Regions from separate parts of the Streptomyces sp. NPDC088246 genome, predicted to be linked through region 1. Evidence: riboswitches for the same ligand, from Rfam matches in the RefSeq annotation. Region 1 holds a riboswitch; the other holds the start of a gene.

Region 1 (7,144 bases):
AGATCCTCCGGGGCGGGTGCGGAGTACCGTGGAAGTGTCGAGGGAGGCCCGGGCCTCCAGGAGGCGGGGTCGCCTCGTGTTCATGAAGCGGCGTGAGATGCGACGCGGAGAGCGGCGTGAGCGGCGGTGTGAGCAGGCGTACGCAGGGACGCTCGCGAGGGCGCATGCACACGGCAGATGAGTCCGCCCGGAGCCCGGTCGGTGCGATCGGCCGCGTCACCGTGCCGATTCCCGCCGATGGTCCGGGCGAAGTACTGGTGGCCGTACGGGGTGGGTCGGAGGCCTACACCGCATGGTCGGCGACGTCGATCGACAGGGACGCACGCGTCGTTGTCGTCGACTCGGTCTCGGCGCGGGGCGTGATCGTGGAACGGCTGCCGTCCTGAGCCGAAGCAATGACGACTGGCGTCCTGAGCCGAAGCAATGAGGTCACCACGCCGAGCAGTGAGGTATCTGCGTCGAGCAGTGACGTAGGTACATCGAGCAGTCACGTACGGCAGGAGTCTTCCGATGTTCTTCTGGCACGTTCCCGCCCCCAACGAGGCGATGCTCATATCCGGTTCCAAGGGGCAGACGCTGGACACCCAGTTCCGGATCGTCACCGGACACGGCAGTTTCGTGCTCCCGGTGAAGCAGAAGGCGCGCATGCTCTCCCTGGCGCTGCGCGAGGCGGAGATCACCGAGGACTGTGTGACACAGCAGGGAATCCGTCTCAACGTCCGCGCGGTCGCCGTCTTCAAGGTCGGTGACGACGCTGTGTCCATCGCCAACGCCGCACGCCGCTTCCTGTCCGAGCAGGAACAGATGGAGGAACTCGCCGGCCGGATCTTCGCCGGCCACCTGCGTTCCATCATCGGCGGGCTGACCGTGGAGCAGATCATCCGCGAGCGCAACCGGGTCTCTCAGGAGGTCATCGCGGGCAGCCACGGCGAGATGGAGAAACTCGGCATCGTGGTGGATGCCCTCCAGATCCAGGAGATCGACGACGCCACCGGCTACATCAACAACCTCGCCGCCCCGCACGCCGCCGCGGTCGCCAGCCAGGCCCGGATCGCCGAGGCCAAGGCCGACCAGGAAGCCAGCCAGCGCGAGCAGCAGGCCGCCGCGCTCAAGGCGGAGTACGAACGTGACACCGCGATCAAGCGGGCCGGCTTCCTCGCCGAGACCGAGCAGTACAACGCCCGCGCTGCGCAGGCCGGACCGCTCGCCCAGGCCAGGGCCTCGCAGGAGGTCATCGAGGAGCAGACCTCGCTGGCCGAGCGGCAGGCCGCACTCGCCGCACAACGGCTCGAAGCGGAGGTCCGGCGTCCGGCGGATGCCGAGGCGTACCGTCAGCGCACTCTCGCGGAAGCGGCCCGTGACCGGGTGAAGTTCGAGGCCGACGGCAGCGCGTACACCGAACGGACCCTTGCCCAGGCGCAGGCCGACGCCAACAGTGTGCGCGCCACCTCGCTGCGCGACGGCAACCAGGAGCTCATCGCGGCCAACCGCATTGTGGAGAACCTGCCCGCCCTGGCCGACGCGGCCGCCCGTGGCATGTCGGGGGCCGACCTCACCGTTCTCAACGGCACCAATGGTGTCAACGAGATGGCGGCGGGCGTGGTCAGCCAGGGGCTGGCGATCCTCCACTCGCTGCAACGCGGTGCGAACCCGATGAAGCCCCCGGCGGTCAACGGGAAGACCACACCTCGCATCACCGAGACGAACTGAAGGCCACTCCTCGTATCACCGAGACGAACCGAGGGGGCGGGAGCCGCGCTGTTCGCCGTCACCACGAGGGGCGCACGGACCGGGCGCCGAGTGGCCATGATTCGCCGAGTGGTCATTCGTGCGCCGGACATGCCGTAGAGTTGTGTTTACCGACGCGGGGTGGAGCAGCTCGGTAGCTCGCTGGGCTCATAACCCAGAGGTCGCAGGTTCAAATCCTGTCCCCGCTACTGAAGAATCAGGCCCGGCACGCATGCAGCGTGCCGGGCCTGATTCATTTCCGCGTCGCGTTCCGGGGCGTGGGGCGGCCGGTCTGCGGGCCCATGCAGGAGCGGGTCCGGGCGGTGTGTGAGCTGTGCCATGCATGTACCCCCATTGGTCGATGAGGAGTCGCCGCACGGCTCCGCTCCGGCGAGCCTGGGGGTGGGGCGCGGTACCGTCCGCAGCCGCGCGCGTACCGGGCAGGAGACCACAGGTGTGGAAGCGGCTGAAGCGGCGCGGCAGACATGCCGAGGATGGCACCCGTTCCCGGCGGTTCGTCCGCATGCTGCCCGCCCTGATGATCATCGGCGGGCTGGTGTTCGATCTCCTCACCCCGCCGGTCTTCACCGCCATTCCGCTGTTCGTGGCGGCGCCGCTGATCGCCGCGCCGTTCTTCTCGCTGCCCGGCACCATCTGTACCGGCCTTGCCTCGATGGTGGCCGTCACCGTGCTGCGGCTGTACAGCAACCCGTTGCCGTTGGTCGTGCCGTTCATCGAGCTGCTCACCCTGGCCACCGTCTCGGTCCTCGCGGTCGTGATCAACGCGGTCGTACGGCGCGGCAATGAGCAACTGGCCTCCGCGCGGGTCATCGCGGAGACCGCCATGCGGGCGGTGCTGCCGAAGCCGTCCGACCGGATCGGCGGGCTGCATGTGGCGGCGCGGTACGAGGCGGCGCAGGCTGACGAGTACGTCGGCGGGGATCTGTTCGCCGTGGCGGACACCCCGCAGGGGGTGCGCCTGGTGGTCGGGGATGTGCGGGGGAAGGGGCTCGGCGCCGTGGAGTCGGTGGCGGTGGTCATCGGGGCGTTCCGGGAGGCGGCCGAGCAGGAGCGTTCGCTGGAGGGCGTGGCGCAGCGGCTGGAGCGGGCGCTGGCGCGGGAGGGGGCGCGGGGTGGGCTGGACGCGGTCGAGGGGTTCATCACTGCCGTACTGGCCGAGATCCCGTCCGGAGTGTCCCGGGTGCGGATCGTCAACCGCGGTCACCCCGAGCCGATCCTGCTGCATCCGGACGGGGCGGTGGAGGTGCTGGGGTCCACGGTGCCCGCGCTGCCGCTCGGGATGGACCTGGGGGTGTGGCCCGACCGGGCGGACGAGTGGGATCTGCCGGCGGGGACGACCCTGCTCCTCTACACCGACGGCCTCTCCGAGGCGCGGAACGCCGACGGGGTCTTCTACGACCCGGCGGCCCGGCTGCACGGGCGGATCTTTCCGGGGCCCGAGGAGCTGCTGTCCGCGCTGACCGATGACGTGCGGCTGCACACGGGCGGCGAGACGACCGACGACATGGCGCTGCTCGCGGTCGTACGTCCCGCGGAGGGGCAGCCGGACCGGCGCAGGACCGTGAAGATCGTGGGCCTGGAAACGATGTGACGGGTGGGGCGGGTGCTTCGCATGAATCGGGTGCTTCGTGCGGGCGGGTGCCTCGTGCGTGTTTCGCGCGGCCCGGGGGTGCGGCCTTGGGGCGCGGGATGCCACCGTACGTAACCGAAAGGCGTCTCTCCGCATAACATTTGACGCAACGTCAGAAACCGGGTAATGGCTGAGAGGCGATCAACTCGTCCGATTCCACCCGGTTGTGTCCCGTAAAGTCCAGGCCAAAGACCTGAACGATCAGTGGGAACAGCTTGGAATCGGACCCGTGTGTCTATTAACGTTCGATAACGCAGCGCGGTCGTCCCAGCCGTCGTCAGTGGCGGCACCGTGCGCGAGCGCCGAATTCCGCAAGGGAACCGGGGAACCACCTACATGGGGTGAATCGGACACCTGTGTCTCGTGAGAGGCAGAGGGGCCCGTAGGAGACCTTCCTGCTCCGAACCCGTCAGCTAACCCGGTAGGCGAGAAGGAAGGAAAGGAGTGCGCCCCCGTGGCGTCCAACAAGCCTGCCCCCGAGGCCCCCTCTCGGTTCAACCCCGAGTTCAGTTCCGAGTTCGGAACCGATTTCGGCTCCGACTACGGAACCGCCGGGACGGGAACGGCGTTCGGCGCCGAGACGGGCGGCGACTTCGCCGGTGAGTTCGGCAGCGAATTCCGCGCCGACGGCAACGCTGAGCCCGACAGAAGCTGGGACGAGTGGAACCCCACCGAGGAGTCCGTCCGCCCCGTACGTGGCAAGCACCGCGTCGCCAAGCAGCGCAACGGACTTGCCCGTAGCTCCACGGTGCTCGGGGTCGGTGTCATCGCGGCAGTCGGCGCGGGCGGCATGGCCACCGCGCAGAGCAAGCCGCCGGTCTCCATCTCCCTTCCCGACTCCATCTCGGACAACCTCCCCGACGCCAAGTCCCTTCCCGGCGTGGGCTCCCTGTTCTCCGGTGAGTCCGAGGCCGACAAGGCCGAGGCCGCCGCCGCTGCCGCCCCGCTCACCACCGCCGGCCTCACCGCCGCCGAGGCCGAGCAGGGCACGACGGACGCGGGCGAGGCACTCCGGGCCCGCATCCTCCAGCAGGCCGAGCAGCAGCAGGACGCCGCCGACGCCGAGGCCAAGGCGGCGCAGGAGAAGGCGGCCGCGGAGAAGGCCGCCGCCGAGGCCAAGAAGCAGCAGGACGCGGCCGAGGCCAAGGCCGCCGCCGAGAAGAAGAAGGCGGAGGAGGAAGCCAAGGCGAAGGCCGAGGCCCTGCGGCTCGCCAAGCTCGCCGCCAGCTACGCCATCCCGACCTCCTCGTACACGATCACCTCGACCTTCGGCCAGGCCGGCCCGATGTGGTCCTCCGGCCACCACACCGGCCTCGACTTCGCGGCGCCGGCCGGCACCCCGATCAAGGCCGTACACGGCGGCACCATCAAGTCGGCAGGCTATTCCGGTTCGTACGGCTACCGCACGGTGCTGGAGCTCGACGACGGTACGGAGCTGTGGTTCTGCCACCAGTCCTCGATCGGCGTCAGCGTCGGCCAGAAGGTCACCACCGGTGAGACCATCGGCCGGGTCGGCGCGACCGGCAATGTCACGGGCGCGCACCTCCACCTGGAGGTCCACACCCCCGACGGCACGGGCATCGACCCGATGGCCTGGCTGCGCGGCAAGGGCCTCAACCCCTGATCCGCCGGCCGCCTCCCGGCCTTCGTGATCCGAGCCGGTTCACCGGCCGTTGAACCCCGGCAGTCCTGACGCTCACCCCCCGACGTCAGGGCTGCCGGTCTGCCGGAATAGCGGACCCGCGGGAATCCGTTGACCGAGATATGAGTTCTCTTCGTAAGCTGGGCCCTTCCGACCTCCAGGTCTTCCCGCTCGCCCTGGGCGGCAATGTCTTCGGCTGGACCGCCGACGAGGCGCAGTCGTTCGCCGTGCTGGACGCCTACGCCGCGGCGGGCGGCAACTTCATCGACACCGCCGACGCCTACTCCGCCTGGATCCCGGGCAACGAGGGCGGCGAGTCGGAGACCGTCATCGGCAAGTGGCTCGCGGCACGCTCCAACCGTTCCGACATCGTCGTCGCCACCAAGGTCGGCGCCCACCCCTCGTACAAGGGGCTCTCCGCCGCGAACATCAAGGCCGCGGCCGAGGAGTCGCTGCGTCGGCTCGGCACCGGCCACATCGATCTGTACTACACGCACTTCGACGACGAGACCGTCCCGGTAGAGGAGATCATCACCGCCCTCGATCAGCTGGTGAAGGAGGGCAAGGTCCGGGAGATCGGCGCCTCCAACATCAGCCCTGTGCGGCTCCAGGCGTCCCTGGACTTCTCGGAGCGCGAGGGGCTGGCCCGTTACGTCGCCCTGCAGCCGCACTACAACCTGGTCTCCCGCGACACGTACGAGGGTGAGCTCCAGGACACGGCCGCCCGGGCCGGGCTCGCCGCCGTCCCGTACTTCGCCCTGGCCTCCGGCTTCCTCACCGGCAAGTACCGTCCGGGTGCTTCGGTGGAGAGCGCGCGGGCCGAGAAGGCCGGTCAGTACCTGGAGTCGGAGCGGGGACAGAAGGTATTGGCGGCACTCGACAAGGTCGCCCAGGAGCGCGAAGCGGAGATCGCGACCGTCGCGCTTGCGTGGCTTGCGTCCCGGCCGACCGTCGCCGCGCCGATCGCCTCGGCCCGTACGGTCGAGCAGCTGCCCGCGCTGGTGGCCGTCGCCGACCTCTCGCTGACCGAGCAGGAACTGGCGGACCTCACCGAGGCATCCGCCTGACGAGGGCGGACCAGCCGTCCACGGATCGCGGACGACTGTTCGCGAGCACCCCTGGAGCGCTGTGCTACTGCGGTGGCGGCGGTCGGTGCGGGGCCAGATAGGGGTTGTAGCCGTAGCCGCCGTACTGCGTGTGCTGCGGGAACGGGTATGCGTAGGGGGCCGCCGGAAGACGGTGTGGGCGCAGGCGGCCCGTCGCATGCGCCGCGTACGTCAGGGCGGGAGCGGCCACGTCCCTGCGCTGCCAGAGATGATGCAGCAGCTCCAGCTCGCGCTCGGCGAAGTCCGGGCCCGCCGCCCCGCGGCGGGCCTGTCGGCGCAGCGAGGCCAGCGATGTCGCGAACGATTCGTACTCGGCGACGGCGCGGGCGGCAGCCCTGCCGTTGGCCTTGGCCTGTGCTTTGGCACGAGCCGACGGCCCGCGCCCGGGCGCCACATACCCCTGCCCGTATCCCTGCCCGTATCCCGGCGCGTATCCCGGTCCGTACGGGCTTCCCCAGACTGCGGCGACGTGTCGTTGGCGTGCCGCGTCGCGTGCCATGCCGCGGGCACGCATCGAGGAGAGGGCGAGCGGTTCGGCGGGGGTCAGCCAGCCGGCCGCCGCATAGGCGGGCAGCTCGGCCGAGAGCGTACGCAGCTCTCGCCGGCGCGACCAGATCGCCAGCCAGGTCACCAGGCCGAAGACCGGGACCATGAACACCCCGTACACGGCATAGAAGCCGTACGGGCCCAATGACGCCGACCCGTTCCACAGGGCGTGCATGCCCATGGCGAGGACGAGACCCAGCAGTGGCAGCGCGATGCGGCGGATCCGGCGGTGCCGCGCACTGACCGCGGCGAGCCCGAAACCTATTCCGGTCAGCACCGTGAAGAGCGGGTGAGCGAACGGCGACATCACCGCCCGTACGAAGAACGTCGCGGCGGTCATCGAGACGACGCCCGAGGTGCCTATCTGCTGGTCCTCGCCGAAGGCGGTGCCCAGGTAGAGGATGTTCTCGGTGAAGGCGAAGCCGCTCGCGGTGAAGCCGGCGATGACGACACCGTCGACGATTCCGTTGA
Region 2 (7,144 bases), on a different contig from region 1:
GCCAAGACCCACAACAGCCTCCTGATCGTCACGTTCGACGAGGACAACAAGCTGTCGGGGAACCGCGTCCCCACCGTCTTCTACGGTCAGCACGTCACCCCCGGCAGCTCCAGCGGTGCCACCTACAACCACTACAACGTGCTCCGCACCCTGGAGGACCTGGCCGGCCTGACGACGCACGCCGGCAACGCGGCCTCGGCGTCCGACATCTCCGGCATCTGGAACTGACATCTGTGTATCTCGCAGACTCCCGCAGCGCCCAAACCGCCGCCCCGGACACCCGTCCGGGGCGGCGGCCGGCCGCGGCACCCGGCACTGTCCTTGCTCTCGGCGCCGTCAGCCTGATCACGGGCATCTCCTCGGAGATGGTCACCGCTGTCCTGCCGCTGTACGTGGTCACCGTCCTCGGTCTTTCGCCGCTCGGCTTCGGTGTGCTGGACGGCATCGACAACGGCGTCGGCGCCCTGGTACGGCTCTTGGGCGGTCGCCTCGCCGACCGGGATGGCGGCCGCAGGCACACGTCGGTGGCGGGCATCGGTTATGGTCTGTCCGCGCTCTGCAAGCCTGTGCTGTTGTTCGGCGTCACATGCCTGCGCTTCCACGCGGCCGCCGGTACCGGCATCTTTCTGTGGGGCCGGCACGGCGCGCTTCAGGACACCTGTCGGGCCGTCGTACTCGACTCGCGCCTCCACGAACTGCACCGCTTCCCGGCAGCCGGTATTCCCACCCGCGCCCGGGTCACACCGTCCGGCCATCTGGTCGCCCGGACGGTCCTCGTCAACGGGGCCTCCTACGCGGGGACCGACTTCTCCACCCGCACCGCCATCGTCGACACCGCACCTGGGCGATCGACGACGACCTGGAGAGGTACACCGTCACCAAGGACGGCAGGCCCTACCGCGCCTCGGACATCAACATCTGGGGTGTCACGTTCGCCGGACGGCACCCGCTTCCACGCCACCCTGGCGACCCACGGCCGGACCTACCTCGTCCGGGGTGACGTCACCGCCCGCACCCTCACCACCCTGCACGGGAACGTCGAACGCCCTTCGCTCTCGCCGGACGGCACCCGCATCGCCTACAAGAAGCGCGTCCCGGGAGCCTCGCCCGACGCCCCGTGGCGGCTGTATGTGCTCCATCTGCGCCGCATGTCACAGACCGCGACCGCCGAGCAGCGCAACATCGACGACCAGGCGGTGTGGGCGGACGACTCCACTCTCGTCCACGCCCTCCCCGGCGACTACGGCTCGGACCTGTGGGCCGTCCCGGCCGACGGCACCGGTGCGGCCCGCCGGCTGATGACCTCCGCCGTCGCCCCGGCCTATCCGGGGTGACGGCTCAGCGGGCCGGACAGAGTGCGGGATGCGCGTCGCGGGTACCGGTCATCCGGTCAGGACTGTGCGTCCTCCGGAATACTGACCAACCAGCGGGTCTCCCGGCGGGGCCTCAGATACAGCGCCCAGTAGAGCGTGGCGACCGCTGTGATCCCGCCGGTCCACAGCAGGTACTCGGTCTCCTGCTGGGTCAGGATGTACGCCAGCACGGCGATGAGCAGTACGGGAATCGCAGGCCACAGGGGCATGCGCCAGGCCGGTGCCTCGCGGTGCGTGCCGCGGCGGCAGAGCAGTGCGGCGACCGCGACCAGCAGGTACATGCCGGTGACGGAGACGCCGGTGACGCCGTACAGGGTGTCGAGGTTGACGAAGCAGAGCGCCGCGCCGGGGACGCCGACGACCAGGGTCGCCACCCACGGAGAGCCGAACCGGCCAAGTCGGGACAGGGCGTTGTTTATCGGCTCGGGCCACGCCTTGTCACGGGCGGAGGCGAACAGGACCCGTGAGTTCTGGATGACCATGACGATGCCCGCGTTGATGATCGCGAGAGCCACGCAGAGGCTGACGAAGGTACCGACGGCCGAGTTCGACCAGGCGGCGACCATGGTGTTGAGGTCGCCCGAGGTCAGGGCCGCGAGGTCCGGGGCGCCCAGCGTGATGGCGATGACCGGGACGAGGATGACCGCGGTGGAGATGGCGAGGGTGGCAAGCACGGTGCGGGCCACGTTGCGCCGCGGGTTCTCCAGTTCCTCCGAGAGGTAGACGGCCGTGGAGAAGCCCTGGGTGATGAAGAGAGCGATCGCGAGCCCGGAGACCACCATCATCGCGGTGACCGTGGAGGTCGTGCTGCCCGACGAGGCGACCGACCCGTGCACCAGCGCGGAGGCCCCGCGCTCGGAGTGCGCGAAACCGAGAACGGCGACGACGCCCGCCGCGATCACTTCGAGGACAAGGAAGATCCCGGTGATCCACGCGTTGGCGCGCAGGTCCAGGAGACCGGCGAGGGTGGCGAGGACCATGACCCCGGCGCCCGCGGCGGGAGCCGGAATGTGCACGACGGGAGCGAGATAGTCGGCCGTTCCCATGGCGATGACCGGGGGCACGATCATCACGACCAGCAGGGAGAGCACGAAGACGAGCCACCCGGCCAGCCGTCCCGCCATGGTCGACACCATGGCGTACTCACCTCCCGCGCTCGGTATGAGGGTGCCCAGCTCCGAGTAGCAGAAGGCGACCGCAATACAGAGCAGCGAGCCGATGGCGATCGTGAGGGCGGTGTACGTGCCCAGGCTGGAGAACAGGTCGGGTACGACCACGAAGAGCGTCGAAGCGGGCGTCACACAGGAGAGTGTGAGCAGCGTCCCGCCCACGACGCCGATGGAACGCTTGAGCTTCTGTGGAGTGGGGCCGGTCGCGGGGGCGAGCGCCTGGGGAGCGCTGAGCGTTTCGGTCATCGTGCGATTCCGATCAACAGGTGCGGTGTATGAGCGCGGGAGCGGTATCGCCTCCAGACGAGGACGTGGTGAGTGGTTTCGTCGCTCCCAGCGCGACATGCAATCCTGACGAGTTCCGCAGGTCAAGAGGTGCTCACCTTCGGAATTCGTTGTTTCGGCAAGCAGATCTGACGATTTGGCGTTAAGAGCGCGTCATTCTATGGGGATCGGGGGGTGCGGGAACCGCAGCAGGATCCGGTGCAAAATTTCGCCCATTCCAGATTCCGGAAGGGTGCGGGTGTCCCCGAGCGCCGCGATGCGCGGATGGCCGCGGGTCGCGCATCCACGGTCTTGATGCCAGCCTGGAGACATGGCTTGGGCGTCATGGACGACTCGCGGCGTTTTCTCCGGGCACGGTGGCGTGCTCACGGACGAGGTCGGAGTCCTGTCCGGAGACCTGACCGTTCACACGACCTGGGCCGATGACACGGCCCAGGTCACTGTGCAGTACACGGGTGCGATCGACTGGTTCACCATGTCGGGCAGCCCGGTGCCGTGCTACTCGGAGGACGACAGCCGGCGCCTTCATGAGGCGGTGGTGAAGTCCGTCCGGGAGGGAGCCGCGGCCACGGTTCCGAGCCCTCCGCCACAGAAGCCGGAGCGACCGACGCAGAGCGCCCAGGAGTGAGGGCTACGTCGGCGGCCGCGCGCCGGGCGCTGCGGTCCGGATCACCGGGTGGCAGCCCGGTTCAGGCGGTGTGGCGGTCCGTGGCGACGGCGAAGACATGGAGTGCCGGTGTCTTGGAGCCCATGTATTGAGGCCCGGACGGCAGCGTGATCGACGCGAGTTGTCTGGACGAGTCGATGTCCACACCGATCGTGTAGAGCTTTGCGGTACGTGTGCCCTGTGCCCGGCCGCTGCCGTTGACCTTGCCTCCGTCGGCCGCGATCACCGTTACCTTCGGGACGTTCGTGGCGCTCCAGTCGGGAACGGTGATCGGGAGTGCGCTGCTGGTTCCGTCGGTGTAGGTGACCGTGACGGTGCCGGTCAGGCCGGAGGCCGCGCATGAGACCCAGCCGGCGAGCAGGGCACGGCTTCGGCTCAGAGCCTGGTGCGCACCCACCCTCAAGTCCTGGATCACTAGGATCCCTTGCGTGACAAGAGCATTCAGCGGCTGGACAGAGCAAGCGTTCGAGCTACTCCTGCAGTTGGAGGGCATGCCCTCGCAAGAAGCCCGCGAGAAGCGCCGCAAGGAACGGGAGCGTCTCGTACGGCAGCCCATGATCGCGTTGCTGAACGATATAGCCGACGCGGACCAGGCCTACGAAGACTTCTCCGTCTGGGGTTTCCGCAAGGACCCGTGGTGGTGGCAGCACCAAGTGGCGGTGATCCGGATCGCACGCAACGTCGAGATCGGTCTCCGCTTCGACCTCGACGGGCTCCGGATCAAGGGCGGCTGGACCTACCCGGACCCGGGACAGGTCCCGTTGTTCCGTACGGCCGTTGCCGCGCAGGGCAGTGGCCCCGAGCTGGTGCGCGCCATCGAGGCGCTGGGGGCTCAGGGGTACGAGATCGCCGGCGACACCATGAAGCGCATGCCGCGCGGCCACGACGCCGGTCATCCCCGTGCCCACCTGCTCCGGTACCGCTCGGTCTCCGCTGCCCGTCCGCTCGGCGGGGACTGCGCGCAGCACACGTCGGCGTTGCTCGACTCCGTGCTCCGAGCGGCGGAGGAGTTGGAACCCCTGCTCTCCTGGCTCGCCGGCCATGTGACGGTTCCCGGTTCCCGCCGGCTCGCCGTCTAGCGTCGCCTCCGCATGCTGTCCGCGGGTGAGCGACCGAAAGGCGGTCCGTGACCGGCGGGCATGGTCCCTCCCGAGGGGCCCGTTCGGCCCCTCGCCACCCGTCGGTGCTGAACCGCCATCGGCGCTGCTGCGCGTCAGTAGGCCCCGAACACGTTGTCGATGGATCCGTACCTGTCGGCGGCGTAGTTGCACGCTGCGGTGATGTTGGCGATCGGGTCGTAGCTGTCCATCGGCGTACCGGGCACGTGGTAGGCGCGGAACGTGGGGTCGATGATCTGGAGGAGGCCCTTGGACGGCGTGCCCTTGGCGGCGTTCGAGTCCCAGTTGTTGATGGCCAGGGGGTTGCCGGAGGACTCGCGCATGACGTTGCGATGGATTCCGTCGTAGCTGCCGGGGATGCTGTGCTTGGCCATGACGGCCAGCGACTCCTTGATCCAGCCGTCCAGATCGTTCGTGTACGTCGCGGGCTTCGCGGCCGGTGCGGCAGTCTTGGACTCGGCCTGCACACCGATTGTCAGCTTCATGCCCGGGCGAATACCTGCGGGGTTGTCGCCGACGATCTCTCGATTGTCCTCGTACAGCTTCTGCCAGCCACCGCTGAGCGAATGCTCCCGCGCGATCTTGGCAAGGGTATCGCCCGCGATCACGGAATAGATGGTGGGCGCGTCCTTCTGCGCGGTCTTTCCCTTGGCGGTGGCGACGGTCGATGCCGCAGCCTTTTCGGCGGTGGCGGACTGCGCCGGCGCGGCCGAGGCGAAGCCGGCACCGACCAGCGGAAGCACGAGAGCGGCTCCGCCCGTGGTCACGGCAATGAGACCGCGGGTCAGCGAAGTGGACTTACGACGACGGTGGTTACCCGTTGCAGACATAGCGAATTCCTCTCCGTCGCCTACGAGGTGAGCTGTCGGGTTCGGACTGGAGATGTCCGGCCGCACGCGAATGCGGCTTCACCCCGAGCCGTTCCGGATACCGGATCGGCGGCTTACCTGGGTTCTCCGCTCCTGCCGTACACGAGTTGGTCGGATTGCCGGACGGCGGCAGGATTCGGCGTTCCGTCCGGATTGCCGGTGACCGTAGGCGAGAAACGCCGAAAGGGACAAGCCCCTATTTTTGGATCACAATTCATTTGCAAGATCGAACCGCGAAATTGGCAGTAACCCACCTCACACCGCGAAGCAAGATTTCCTTGCACATAAGGGCACCGGGCAGCGCGCCGCGGCATCTTGAACTCTGCAAGTGACTCACACCACGAGGTCCCCAAAAGGGGCAATTCGTCCAGCGCCCAAGGGTCGCAACTCTCTCTAAATGCCTCTTTATTAACCAAGGGATCACTTCTAAGCAAATCGCCCATACTTGAACATTTGCATGCGCTCTGGATGCCTCTCGGGTCGATCGCACCCGCCAGTGCTCCACGACCTCCGGCCTCCCGGCGAAGCGGCCCGCGGGCCGCTTCGCCGCACCCCCCGGACGGCACCGAGGCTTTGCCTTTCGCCCTCCGGGTCGTTATCGTTTTCAACGGCCCTGTTGTCTCCGATAGAGGTGGACGTTGCGCATCTGAGGTTCGCGATCATCGCGCCGTACGGCTCCAGCCGTACGCCCGTCACGCAATGGCAGTGTTCAGTCCTGCCCGTGACCCCGCGTGGATGCGACCTCGGTGCATGAGCCGTCCCTCTGTCTTTCGGACCGCCGCACCTCCCTCTCGGTTCGGTCGCTGCGTGGTGCTCGCATACGAAGCCCCCATTCACCGCGCTTGCGACTGCGAGGATCACCATGGCTACACCCACCGCGCCCAGCGCCTCTCTCACCTGCTCCGCCCTGTCCTTCCAGTGGCCGGACGGCACGACCGTCTTCGACGGACTCTCCCTCAGCATCAGCCGCGGCCGCACCGGTCTCGTCGGGACCAACGGCGCCGGCAAGTCGACACTGCTGCGACTGCTGGCCGGCCAACTGCGCCCGTCCCAGGGCTCGGTGACCGTCGGCGGCAGCCTCGCCCACCTCCCTCAGAACATCACCCTCGACACGGGGCTGCGTGTGGACGAGGCCCTGGGCATCGCCGGACGGCGCAATGCGCTGCGCGCCATCGAAGGCGGGGATGTGGACGAGGAACACTTCGAGACGATCGGCGATGACTGGGACGTCGAGGAACGAGCCCTCGCGACACTGGGGTCACTCGGACTCGGCGATGTCGAACTGGACCGCACCGTGGGCCAGATGTCCGGCGGGGAGACCGTCCTGCTGCGCCTGGCCGCACTGCTGCTGGAGCATCCCGACGTTCTCCTGCTGGACGAACCGACCAACAACCTCGATGTGTTCGCTCGCCGCAGGCTCTACGAGGCCATCGACTCCTGGCGCTCCGGTGTCCTCGTCGTGGTGAGCCACGACCTCGAACTGCTGGAGCGCGTGGACCGCATCGCCGAACTGCGCTCCGGATCTGTGAACTGGTACGGAGGCGGCTGGTCCGCCTACGAAGAAGCCCTGGCCACCGAACAGGAAGCCGCCGGGCGGATGTTGCGGGCCGCCGAGGCCGACGTACGCCGGCAGAAGCGCGAGCTGGAGGAGACCCATGTGAAA

Evidence for each region. A riboswitch is a leader RNA that binds a small molecule or an ion and turns the genes downstream of it on or off. The one in region 1 is predicted to bind cyclic di-AMP.
Region 2: another riboswitch for cyclic di-AMP. It lies ahead of ACIPEK_RS16710 (transglycosylase SLT domain-containing protein); the one in region 1 lies ahead of ACIPEK_RS38050 (M23 family metallopeptidase).

The regions. Positions count from the first base shown of each region.
Region 1 is NZ_JBIURV010000049.1:15,510-22,653, forward strand. It holds gene ACIPEK_RS38030 (hypothetical protein) at 165-386, shown strand; gene ACIPEK_RS38035 (SPFH domain-containing protein) at 511-1,710, shown strand; tRNA gene ACIPEK_RS38040 (tRNA-Met) at 1,864-1,937, shown strand; gene ACIPEK_RS38045 (PP2C family protein-serine/threonine phosphatase) at 2,252-3,340, shown strand; cyclic di-AMP (ydaO/yuaA leader) riboswitch at 3,670-3,822, shown strand; gene ACIPEK_RS38050 (M23 family metallopeptidase) at 3,834-5,003, shown strand; gene ACIPEK_RS38055 (aldo/keto reductase) at 5,144-6,088, shown strand; gene ACIPEK_RS38060 (PrsW family intramembrane metalloprotease) at 6,153-7,144, opposite strand, start outside.
Region 2 is NZ_JBIURV010000010.1:197,892-205,035, reverse strand. It holds gene ACIPEK_RS16740 (alkaline phosphatase family protein) at 1-228, shown strand, start outside; gene ACIPEK_RS16735 (TolB-like translocation protein) at 234-1,334, shown strand; gene ACIPEK_RS16730 (APC family permease) at 1,391-2,788, opposite strand; gene ACIPEK_RS16725 (hypothetical protein) at 3,138-3,455, shown strand; gene ACIPEK_RS16720 (hypothetical protein) at 3,517-3,891, opposite strand; gene ACIPEK_RS16715 (DUF2461 family protein) at 3,923-4,573, shown strand; gene ACIPEK_RS16710 (transglycosylase SLT domain-containing protein) at 4,708-5,442, opposite strand; cyclic di-AMP (ydaO/yuaA leader) riboswitch at 5,447-5,633, opposite strand; gene ACIPEK_RS16705 (ABC-F family ATP-binding cassette domain-containing protein) at 6,344-7,144, shown strand, end outside.